DNA from 2 places in the Kineococcus terrestris genome. Region 2 is predicted to be linked to the other one. Evidence: riboswitches for the same ligand, from Rfam matches in the RefSeq annotation. Region 2 holds a riboswitch; the other holds the start of a gene.
What was found. Region 2 has a riboswitch for S-adenosylmethionine ahead of AB8M62_RS12755 (riboflavin kinase). Riboswitches for the same ligand answer to the same signal wherever they lie in the genome.

Region 1: linked by a shared signal. The riboswitch ahead of AB8M62_RS15300 (acyl-CoA dehydrogenase family protein) and the one ahead of AB8M62_RS12755 (riboflavin kinase) in region 2 are both predicted to bind S-adenosylmethionine.

What each region holds. Positions count from the first base shown of each region.
Region 1 is NZ_JBEUEI010000027.1:28,128-33,879, reverse strand. It holds gene AB8M62_RS15310 (GNAT family N-acetyltransferase) at 1-791, shown strand, start outside; gene AB8M62_RS15305 (NADPH-dependent F420 reductase) at 847-1,527, shown strand; gene AB8M62_RS15300 (acyl-CoA dehydrogenase family protein) at 1,601-2,908, opposite strand; SAM riboswitch class IV at 2,969-3,079, opposite strand; gene AB8M62_RS15295 (AAA family ATPase) at 3,142-5,040, opposite strand; gene mshB (N-acetyl-1-D-myo-inositol-2-amino-2-deoxy-alpha-D-glucopyranoside deacetylase) at 5,345-5,752, opposite strand, start outside.
Region 2 is NZ_JBEUEI010000019.1:23,756-29,507, reverse strand. It holds gene AB8M62_RS12775 (carbohydrate ABC transporter permease) at 1-832, shown strand, start outside; gene AB8M62_RS12770 (hypothetical protein) at 870-1,205, opposite strand; gene AB8M62_RS12765 (DnaJ family domain-containing protein) at 1,276-1,761, opposite strand; gene AB8M62_RS12760 (alpha-amylase family glycosyl hydrolase) at 1,777-3,813, opposite strand; SAM riboswitch class IV at 3,869-3,980, shown strand; gene AB8M62_RS12755 (riboflavin kinase) at 4,010-4,474, shown strand; gene AB8M62_RS12750 (YitT family protein) at 4,501-5,142, opposite strand; gene AB8M62_RS12745 (VIT1/CCC1 transporter family protein) at 5,271-5,752, opposite strand, start outside.

The DNA of each region.
Region 1 (5,752 bases), on a different contig from region 2:
GGCCGCCGCACGCGGCCGTCGGCGTGGAGGAGCTGGAGCTCGTGGCGGCCGCGCACTGGCGCCCGCACGAGGTCGAGCGCCTCGGCGGCTGGCGGCTGCGGGCCGCCGGCGGTTTCACCGGGCGGGCGAACTCGGCGCTGGCGCTCGGCTCGCCCGGCGTCCCGCTGCCCGCGGCGGTCGCCGCGGTGGAGGACTTCTACGCCCGGCGCGGCCTGCCGGCCCGGGTGGCCGTCCCGCACGCCGCGGGCACGGCGCCGGACGGGCCGGACGCCCCGGAGGTGGCGCGGGAGCTGGCCGCGCGCGGGTGGGCGGTGGACACCCCGACGCTGGTGCTGACCGCCGCCGTGGACGACCTGCCCGGCCCGGGCGAGGTGCCGCTGCCGGCCGGCTGCGCGGTCGTGTCCACCGGCGAGCCGGACGCGGCCTGGCTGGCCGGGTACCACTACCGCGGCGGACCGGCGGTGCCGCCGGCGGGGCTGCGGGTGCTCGTGTCCGCCGACGCGCAGGTGTTCGCGCGGGTCGTCGAGGACGGCGCCGTCGTGGCCGTGGCGCGCGGGTCCCTCGGCGCGGGCTGGCTGGGCGTGTCGGCCGTGGAGGTGGCGCCGTCCCACCGGCGGCGCGGGCTGGCCCGCCGGCTGCTGGCCGAGGTGGCCGGCGTCGGGCGCGCCCACGGCGCCGTCTCCGCGTTCCTGCAGGTGGCCGCCGCGAACGGCGGCGCCCGCGCCCTGTACGAGGGGGCCGGGTTCGGGGTGCACCACGCGTACCACTACCGGGTGCGCCCGCAGCGCTGAGACCGCGGCGGCGCGCCGCGGGAACACCGGGCCGCCGCGGCGCCTTGCACGAGCCGTGAGCGAGATCGGGATCATCGGCAGCGGCAACATCGGCAGCACCGTCGCGCGACTGGCGGTCGACGCCGGCCACGACGTCGTCGTGGCGAACTCGCGCGGCCCGGCGTCGCTGGCGGACCTCGTCGGGCGGCTGGGCCCGCGGGCGCGCGCCGGCACCGTCGAGGAGGCCGCGGCGGCGCGCGACCTGGTGGTGCTGACCATCCCCCTGGGCCGCGTGCGGGACCTGCCGCCGGACCTGCTGGCCGGCAAGGTCGTCGTCGACACCTGCAACTACTACCCGGAGCGCGACGGCGACACCGCCGAGCTGGACAGCCACGAGCTGACGACCAGCGAGCTCGTGCAGCGCCACTTCCCCGGCGCCCGCGTCGTCAAGGCCTTCAACAACATCTTCGCCGCCAACCTCGGCGTCCTGCAGCGCCCGGCGGGCTCGCCGGAGCGCACGACGCTGCTGACCGCCGGGGACGACGAGGACGCCGAGCGGGTCGTCGCCGCCTTCCTGGACTCCCTGGGCTACGACGTGCTCGACACCGGTTCCCTGGCCGACAGCTGGCGCTTCCAGCGCGACCAGCCCGCCTACGCCGGCGCGTACACGGAGGACGGCGACCCCGAGCGGCCGCGCCGCACCACCGGCGAGGACCTGCTGGCGCTGCTGGAGCGCGCCGACCGCTCGGTGCGCTGACCCCGGTCACCCGCACGACGAGCAGCGCCCCCGCCGCTCCCGCGGTGGGGGCGCCGCTCGTCGCGGCCCGGCCTCAGCCGCGGGAGGCGCCCCCGGCGGCCCGCACGGCCGCCGCGTCCACGGAGGCGTGCGTGCCGACGTCCCAGACGAACGGCGGCTCGGTGCCGTTGACCGACCAGTCGCCCACGATGCGCTGCTTGTAGATGACCGGGTTGTGCGAGGCGACGGTGCGGGCGTTGCGCCAGTGCCGGTCCAGGGCCCGCGCCCGGCTGGTCGCGGAGGCGCCCAGCGTGTTGAACAGCAGGGTCGCGGCGCGCGGCACGCTCTCGGACAGGACGACCTGCGCCTGCGCCGTGCGCACCTCGGCCTCCACGTTGGCGGCGCGGTCGGCGGCCGAGCCGCGCTCGTGGGCGGTGTCGGCGGCCGCCTGCACGGCCTCGGCGGCCGAGCGCACGAGGGCGCGCGCGGTGAAGGCCGTGGCCGAGACCTCCCCGGCGACGGCGAGGACCTGCGCGTCGTGGCGCACCAGCGGCGCCAGGCCGTGCGTGTAGCTGCGGGTGCGCGAGCGCACCTGCGCGCCGGTGTCGCGCTCGACGGCCTCGGCGACGCCGGCCAGGACGGCGAGCAGCACCAGCTGGTACAGCGCCGTCTGGTAGCGGAAGCGGTCGGTGAAGGGGGCGACGTCCTCGTCCTCGACGACCGCGCCGGTCAGCACGAGGGTGCCGGTGCCGGTCAGCTGCTGGCCGAAGCCGTCCCAGTCGTCGCTGACCCGCACGCCCGGCTGGTCGGTGCGCACGAGGACGGTGACGACCTCCTCGCTCCCGTCCGCGTCGACGCGTCGCGCGGTCGCGTCCGTCCAGTCGGCGAAGATCGTGCCGGTCGTGTAGTACTTGCGGCCGTCGACGACCCAGCGCCCCTCGCGCCGGGTCACCACCGTCTGCTGCTTCCCGGTCGTGGCGTCGCCCGTCTCGCTCCAGGCGTTGCCGACCAGCTCGCCGGCCACGACGCGCCCGATCCAGCGGGTGCGGTACTCCCCCGCCGGCAGGGACAGCAGGTGCTCGACCCAAGCCAGGTGCCCGCGGAAGACCTGCGGCAGGTTCGGGTCGGCGGCGGCCACGTCGACCAGCACCTCGGCCAGCCCGCGCACGTCCAGGCCCTCCCCGCCCTCCTCGACGGGCACCCGCAGGCGGCCGAAGCCGGCCGCCAGCAGCTCGCGCACCTGCTCGCGCGGCAGGACGTGCCCCCGCTCGCGCTGCACGGTGCCCTCGGCGATCCGCTCCAGCAGGGGCCGCAGCCGCTCCCGCACGGCGGTGAGCCGCTGCGCGGGGCTCGTCCCGGCGCTCGCGCGCTCAACGGTCTGGTCGTCGGTGGCGGTGCTCACCCGTCGCTCCTCACGGTCGTGGACGCTGAGGTGCGTCGGCCCGGGAGGCGCACGTGCGAACGCTCGTCCTTACCCGTGCGTCAGCACCAGGTCAGGTCATCACCCGGGGCACCCCACGACGTGGAGGGTTGCCGGCCAGCGAGCCGGGGCTTGACGCTGGCGCTCATGACCTGCGCGGAGCGTGCCACGAGCGCACCGGCGCTGTCGAGCGCCGGTGCGCCTGCGGCGGCGGGTCAGGCCGGCGGGCGCGGGCCGCTGGGCAGGACCGCCCCGTCACGCAGGTCCAGGACCCGGTCGGGCTCACCCGGCCCGCCGGCCCCGTGCTCGCGCGCGGCGGCCGCCAGCACGTCGGTGATCTCGTGGCCGATGAGCTCGTGGCGCTCCAGCAGCGCGTCGCGCAGGGCGGCCACCAGGTGGCGGTGGCGGCCCAGCAGCTCGCGCACGGCCTCCTTCTGCTCGGCCAGCAGGCCCTCGACCAGGCGCCGGCCCTCGGCGTCGCCCAGGACCCGGGAGACGAGGTTGCCGTCGGCGAAGGCGCCGTTCTGCACCGCGGCGAAGGAGACCAGCGTGCCGGCCATCCCGGCGGCGCCGACCATCTGCGCGGCCGTCGTCGTGGCGGCCTGCAGGTCGCCGGAGGGGCCGGTGGACACGTCGCCGAAGAACAGCTCCTCGGCCACCTGCCCGCCGAAGGCGATGCGGATCAGCCCGGCCAGCTCCGAGCGCGAGCGGGTGTAGACGTCCTCGACGTCGCCGTGGGCGAGCAGGCCGAGGGCGCTGGCGCGCTTGACGATCGTCAGCACGTCCAGGCGCCGGTGCGGGGCCACGAGGTGCGCGACGACGGCGTGCCCGGCCTCGTGGGTGGCGATGAGCCGCGCCTCGTGCGCGGTGTACCCGACGGGCTGGCCCAGGCCCACCTCGGTGACCAGGCGCGCGTGCTCCAGGTCCGCCCAGGACATGCCGTCGCCGCCGCGGCGCACGGCGTTGACGAGGGCCTCGTCGAGCAGGTTCTCGATCATCACGGGGCTGTAGCCGGAGGTGACACCGGCCAGCGCGTCGCGGCGCTCGGACTCGTCCAGGGCCGGCTCGTGGGCCTTGCGGGCCAGGAAGTGGTCCACCAGCTCGCGCCGGGCCGCCTTGTCGGGCAGGCCGAACACCAGGCGGCGGTCGAAGCGGCCGGGACGCAGCAGCGCGGGGTCGAGGGCGTCGGCGCGGTTGGTCGCGGCCACGACGAGGACCTCGGCGGGCTCGGTGCGCGGGCGGCGCAGCCGGCGCCCCTCGGGCAGGAAGCGGTTGGCCAGGTCGACCAGCGCGCCGCGCACCCGCTCCCCGGCCGTCGGCTCGTCGAAGGACTGCATCTGCACGAGCAGCTCGTTGACGACGCCGCTGGCGCCCTCGCTGCTGGCCAGGCGCTCCACGCGCACCGGCGCGGGCGCGCCCCCCGCGCCGGCCACCAGGCGCTCCAGCCCGCTCAGGCCGCCGCAGGAGAGCACCCCGGCGCTCGCGGGAGCGGTCTGGAGGGGGGTCGCGGACGACATGCCGCCGCGCGCGCCGGCGATGGCGTCGATCTCCTCGATGAAGGCGACGGCGGCGCCCTCGGCGCGGGCCGCGCGGCGCACGGCCTTGAAGTAGGAGCGGACCTTGCGGGCCGTCGCGCCGTACCACATGGACTGGAAGCTGGTCGCGGAGACGAAGAGGAACGGCACGCCCGCCTCGCGGGCCATCGCCTTGGCCATGTGCGTCTTGCCGGTGCCGGGCGGGCCCTCGAACAGCAGGCCGCGGCGGGGGCGGCCGCCCATGTCGCGGCGGAAGCTGCGCGCGCCGAGGAACAGGTCGAGGCTGCGCTCGACGTCCTCCTTGACCGGGCCCAGGCCCTTGACGTCGTCCAGGGTCACGTCGATCTGCTCGGGCCGGTACAGCACGTGCGGGGAGCGCCCGGCGACGAGCGTCTGTCCCAGCAGCAGCACGATGAGCAGGGCGAAGAAGAGCCCCGCCATGACGTAGAGCGGGTCCACGGCCGGCAGCGCCGGGACGAGCGGCAGGCCCAGCGCCAGGCGCACGTCGACGACGAGGACGAGCGCGAGGACGCCCAGCAGCGCCAGCGTGGTGCGGCGGCGGCGGTGGGCCTCGCGCACCCGCCCGACGTCGCCGGCGTCGCGCCCGCGCCGCGCACCCCCGTCCCGTCCCCCCGGTCCGGGCGGTCCACCGCGTGCGGGTCCGGTCTTCGGCGCCACCGGCTGCTCCTCTCCTCCGCCCGGTCGGAGCACCGGGCCGCGCAGCCAGCCAACCCGCCGCGCTGCGGGTCGGCCACCGTCCGTGACCGGTTCGGAGGACCGGGTTCACCCGTCCGGAGCAGTCGGGCCCGTCCGCGCCACCGGGCGGGCACCGGGCGGGCAGCGGCGGGCACGGGGCGGGCACCGCACGCACCGGGTCAGCGGCTCAGACGGCGACACCCGCGAACAGGTCGGTCTCGCGGCCGGCGTCGTCGAACGGGCCGCCCGCCACGCCGTGCACGAGCCGGAAGTGCTCCACGGGCAGGACCGGCTGCGGCACCCGGTTGGACAGGCGCATCACCGGCTCGCGGCCCTCCAGCTCGACCGTCACCTGCGAGGCGTGCGCGCGCAGCGCAGCCAGCTTGGCGGCCACGTGCTCGGCGCCCTCCACGGCCGTGGTCACCTCCTCGTCGGGCACGACCACCGACGGCAGCGGGCCGTCCGGGTCGGGCACGTCGGCCAGCCCGGCCGCGGCCAGGGCGCGCAGGGCCGCGCGGGTCAGCGACTCCGGCTGGACCGTCTCGTACACCTTGGCCACCTGCCAGGGCACGGACCCGTCGTGGCGGTCGCCGGC
Region 2 (5,752 bases):
CGCCACCGGCAGCAGCCGCACCTTCAACACCGCCTGCGTGGTCGTGCTCTCCGTCTTCGCCGTGCTGTGGCTGATCCCGAGCCTGTGGGCGATCAAGACGTCGTTCACCGACAACGCCGTCTCGTCGCTGGGCGCCCAGGCGATCCTGCGCGACACGAACCCGACGCTGGCCTCCTACGCCACCCTGCTGGGCGGCGGGGACCTGTGGAACTGGTACCTGGCCAGCTTCATCACGGCCACCGGCGCGGCCTTCCTCGTCGTGCTGTTCGCCTCGATGGCGGCGTTCGCGCTGTCGCGGATGCGGTTCCGCGGCCGGCAGCTGGTCTTCGTGCTGGTGCTCGCCGGCATCATGATCCCCGCCGACGTGCTCATCGTGCCGATCTTCCAGATGCTCAACGCCGTCGGGCTGCTCAACACCTACTGGGCGGTCATCTTCCCGCAGACGGCCAGCGTCATCGCGCTGTTCGTCTTCAAGCAGTTCTTCGACGGCCTGCCCAAGGAGCTGGAGGAGTCCGCGCGCCTGGACGGCGCGTCCAGCTGGCGGATCTACCGCTCGATCATCATGCCGCTGTCCAAGCCGGTCATCTCGGCCATGGCGATCGTCACGTTCGTGTGGACGTGGAACAACCTGATCCTGCCGCTGTTCGTGCTGTCCAACCCCGAGCTGATGACGATCCCCGTCGGCCTGGCGACGGTCCAGGGCTCGTTCGGCCAGCGCTTCTCCGACATCCAGGCGTCCACGATCCTGGGCGCCCTGCCGCTGGTGGTGCTGTTCCTGCTCTTCCAGCGCCGCATCGTCGAGGGCGTGGCGGGCACCGGCCTGAAGGGCTGAGCCCGGCCGCCCGCGGGGCGGCGGTCCGGTCCCGGTGTCAGCCGGGCGCCGGGCCACCGCCCCGTCCCGCGTCCGGGCCCGCGCCGGGACCCGCGTCCGGGCCCGCGTCCTGCCCCGGGGCCCGCGGGGGCAGGTCGCCGGCCGCCCGGGCCGCCTCCAGGGCGGCGCGGGTGCTGCTCGTGCCGTACGCCGCGCGGGCGCGGCGCAGCCGGTGCGCCACCTCCACCACGTCCAGGCCCAGCGCGCGGCCCGCGAGCACCCCGGGCAGCCCGTCGCCGACGAGCTCCAGGACCCGCAGGTCGGTGCCGTCCAGCCCGCGGTCGGCGGGGTCGCGCGCCCCGCCGGGTCCGGGCGAGCTCGGGTCGTCGTCCACGCCCACCACCTCCTGCCCGGGTCGAGAGCCCGCGGACCAGGACCTCACGCTCGTCGAGGTGTGACCTGCGTCACTTCCGGCGCCGGCGCCACCAGCGCCGCCGCCGCTGCGCCGCCACCGGCGGAGCCTGCCGCACCGGCGCGGCGGGCGCGGGCCGGGCGGCCCGCCAGCGCGCCACGAGGTCCTCGACGTCGACCAGCGGCACCACCACCAGCGGGCCGTCGGCGGGGCGGCGGTACAGCTCGCGCACCCGCGCGTTGAAGTCCTCGCCCACCGCGCGGGCCTCCGGCTCCGAGCGCAGCGCGGCCACCCCCGCCTCGTCGAGGAGCTGCTCGCGCTCGCGGCGCAGCGCCAGCGCGGGCGGCAGCACGGCCGACAGGTCGAAGCCCTCGCGGCGCACCTTCTCCGCCGCCCACCCCTCGACGGTGAACTCCCGGTCCAGCCCGCGCAGCGGCCGCCCGGCGCCCGGCAGGTCGTCGAAGGCACCGCGCGCCTGCGCCTCGCGGACCTGCCGCTCGACGCGGTCGTCGAAGGGCCGCCGGACCGGTTCGCGCACCCGCCCATCCTCACCTCACGGCGCGGGCGGGCGCACCTCCTCCACGGGCCGGTGCAGCCACACCGCCCGCCACGGCGCCAGCCACAGCTGACCGTCCCCGCCCCAGGGCGCCGGCTCCCCGCTCAGCGCGTCCACCGCGCCGGCCAGGCCCAGCTCCTCGACGCGGTGCCCGGGGAAGGGGCGCCAGGAACCGGTGACGTTGAACAGGCACAGCAGCTCCCCCAGCGGGTGCCGGCGCACGAACGCCAGCACCCCGGGGTCGGACGGCTCCAGCACGTCCGCCGCGACGCTGGCGTGCAGGTGCGGCAGGCCAGCGCGCGTGCGCGCCAGGTGCCGCAGCCCGGCCAGCGCCCGCCCCGGCACCGACGCGGGGTCCCGGGCGGCGGCCAGGTCCCGCTCGTCCAGCCGCGGCCGGTGCGCCCACCGGTTGTCGGCGGCGTGCGCCGGGTCGGCGGCCCAGTCCGGGTCGCCGGGCGCGGCGACCTCGTCCCCGGACCAGACGACGGGGATGCCGCCCCAGGCGAAGACGACGGCGTGGGCCAGCAGGTGCCGGGCCAGCGCGGCGTCCACCTCGGCCTCCAGCCCGGCGCGCGCCCGCGGGTCCCCCGTCCCGGCGGCCAGCGCCTCGCGCGCCGCGGTCAGCCCGACGAGGTCCGCGCACGTGCCGCTGATGCGCCGGTCCCCCGTCGCCGGGTTCTCCTGGAACACCAGGCCCCGCGCGGTGGAGCCCTCGAAGGCGCCGGAGTACCAGTCGGACAGGAACGAGCGGTGGGCGTGCCCGTCGAGGCCGACGGCCGCGGCGTCGGCGTCGGAGACGGCCCAGCCGATGTCGTCGTGGCAGCGCGCGTAGGTGATCCACGCGGTCGTCGTCGGCACGGTGGGCAGCGCCCGCAGCGCCTGCGCGGCCAGCCGCACGTCCTGCGCCGCCAGCGACGACCACACCTGCACCATGAGGGTGTTGTGGTACGCCAGGTCGCTGACGCGGCCGTGGTGGCGGCCCCGGCCGAGGTAGTGCACCAGGTCGTCGGGCGCGACGATCGCCTCCGCCTTCAGCAGCACCGCGGGGCAGGCGATCCGGGTCAGCGCGCGCAGCACCTGCACCACCGAGTGCACCTCGGGCTGGTTCTGGCAGTTCGTGCCCATCCGCTTCCACAGGAACGCCACCGCGTCCAGGCGCAGCACCTCCACCCCGAGCTCGGCCAGGAACAGCACGACCTCCGCGAACTCGGCGAGGACCTCGGGGTTCGACCAGTCCAGGTCCCACTGGAAGGAGTTGAACGTCGTCCACACCCAGCCGCCGAGCTCCTCGTCGAAGGTGAAGTTCCCGGGGGCGAAGTCGGGGAACACCTCCGGCAGGGTGCGCTCGTAGGCGTCGGGCAGCTCCCGGTCGGCGAACACGTGGAAGTAGCGGCGGTAGCGCTCGTCGCCGGCGCGGGCCGCGCGGGCCCACGCGTGCTCGCGGGCGACGTGGTTGAGCACGAGGTCCAGCACGAGGCTGGTGCCGCGCGCGCGCAGGGCGCTCGCCAGCGCGCGCAGGTCCTCCACGTCGCCGAGGTCCTCGCGCACGGCGCGGTAGTCGGCCACGGCGTAGCCGCCGTCGCTGTCGCCCTCGCGCGGGCGCAGCAGCGGCATGAGGTGCAGGTAGGTGACGCCGAGCTCGCCGAGGTGGTCCAGCCGGCCGGCGACGCCGGCCAGGGTGCCCGCGAACCGCTCGGTGTAGGCGGCGTAGCCGACGGCGCGCGGGGACTGGAACCAGTCGGGGCGCAGGGTGCGGGCCTGGTCCAGGCGGTGCAGGTCGTCGGGCCGGCGGGCGCACGCCCCGGCGGCCAGGCGCAGCAGCCGGGCCGCCAGGTCGTCGGCGACGTCGGGGGCGTGCAGGCCGGCCAGGCCGCTGCGCAGGTCCTCCCACCAGCGCTCCACCCGCAGCGCGAACACCTCGCGGCGCGCGGGCGGCAGGGCGCCCAGCAGCCCTTCCACCAGCCCGGCGGGCACCTGCCACGCCGCGCCGCCCGCACCACCACCCGCGCCGCCGGTCGTCGTCGTCCCGGTCATCGGTCCCCCCGCGCTGCTGTTGACACGTCCAGGACCCCTTCCTACCGTGACCGCAGGTCAAGAGCGGCAGCGTGAAGCCCTGGCTGGCTGCCCGGCAACCCTCCACCGCGGTGGGGTGCTCCAGGTGACGACCCGGCCGGGCGGTGGGCGCCCGGCAAGCGCGGCTCCGCGGAGCCCGGCCCGGAAGCAGGTCCTCGTGCCCGAACGCCCCAGCGCCCTGACCACCCGCGTGCCCGCGCAGCACCGCCTGCGCGACGCGCCGGCCCTGCTGCACGTGGAGGGCGTGGTCGAGCACGGCGACGAGCGCGGGCGGCTGCTGGGCTTCCCGACGGCGAACGTCGCGGTGCCCGAGCACGGGCTGCGCGACGGCGTGTGGGCCGGCACGGTGCAGGTGGACCCGGCCGCCGGCGGGCCGGTGCACGTGGCCGCCGTGTCGGTGGGCCACCGCCCCACGTACTACGGCAAGGACGGGCAGCGGCTGCTGGAGGCGCACCTGCTCGACTTCGACGGCGACCTGTACGAGCGCACCGTGCTGGTGCGCCTGCACGAGCGGCTGCGCCCTCAGCGCCGCTACGCCGGCTCCAGCGAGCTCGTGGAGCAGCTGCGCCTGGACGTGGCCGCGACCCGCGCGTGGGCGCTGCGGGCGGGCCTGCCCGGCTGAGGGCGCTCCCGCGGGCACCGGCCGGGTCAGCTCCCGGTGTAGCGGCCGGGGCGGTGGTTCATCGCCAGCACGAGGTTGAGCACGACCGCGCCCGCGGCCGACAGCGCGGCCACCGCCGGGCCGACGACCGCGACGGACGCGGTGACCACGGCGACGTCGAGCACCATCTGCACGTAGCCGGCCCGCCAGCCGAGCCGTTCCTGCAGCACCAGCGCCAGGACGCCGAACCCGCCGAGGCTGGCGCGGTGGCGGAACAGCACGAGCAGGCCGGTGCCGGCCACGAGGTTGCCGGCGAGCACCGCGTAGACGGGGTCGATCCGCAGGTCCGGCAGGCAGGCCGCCTGCAGGGGGCTGAGCAGGGACACCGCCGCCACCGCGAGCGCCGAGCGCAGCGTGAACGCCCAGCCCTTGACCCGCACGGCCAGCACGACGAACGGCAGGTTCACCAGCGGGAACAGGACCCCGAAGGGCAGCCCGGCCGCGTAGCCGAGGAGCAGGGCGAGCCCCGCGGTGCCGCCGGTGACGGCCGAGGCCGCGTGCAGCAGGTGCAGGCCCAGGGAGGCCAGGAACGTCCCGACGAGCAGGCCGGCCACGTCCTCGGCGCGCGAGTGGGGCAGCGGCGCTGCCGCGGCGGGTGGCCGGGTCGCGGCCGGTCCGGTCGTCGTCACCCGCGCAGCGTCGCGACGCCGGACGCCGGTGCGCAAGCGGGACTGCTCCGGACGGGCAGATCGTTCACCGGCGGACCCGTGCAGCGGCAGATTGCGCAGTAGAGCGGTGCCGGTCGGGGCCGGCGGCCTCAGAGAGCCGTGCCGAGCAGCGAGCCGATCCCGTAGGTGACGAGCATGGCGACGGCTCCCCCGCCGGTGACGCGCAGCACGGCCCGGCGCGGGTCGGCGCCACCGAGGCGGGCGCTGACGACACCGGTGGCGGCGAGCGCGAGCAGGACCGCGGCGAAGCAGGCCGACGCCCGCACCGCGTCGGGGGGCAGCAGCACGGCCAGCAGGGGCAGCGCCGCGCCGAGGGTGAAGGCCAGCACCGACGCCCACGCGGCCTGCCAGGGGCGCACGACCTCGTCCGGGTCCAGGCCGAGCTCCGCCTCGGCGTGCGCGCCCAGGGCGTCGTGGGCGGTCAGCTCGCGGGCCACCCGCCGCGCCAGCGCCGGGGAGAGCCCCTTGGCCGTGTAGATCGCGGTCAGCTCGTCGAGCTCCTCGTCCGGCATCTCCGCCAGCTCGCGCCGCTCGCGCGCCAGCAGCGCGGACTGCGTGTCGCGCTGGGTGC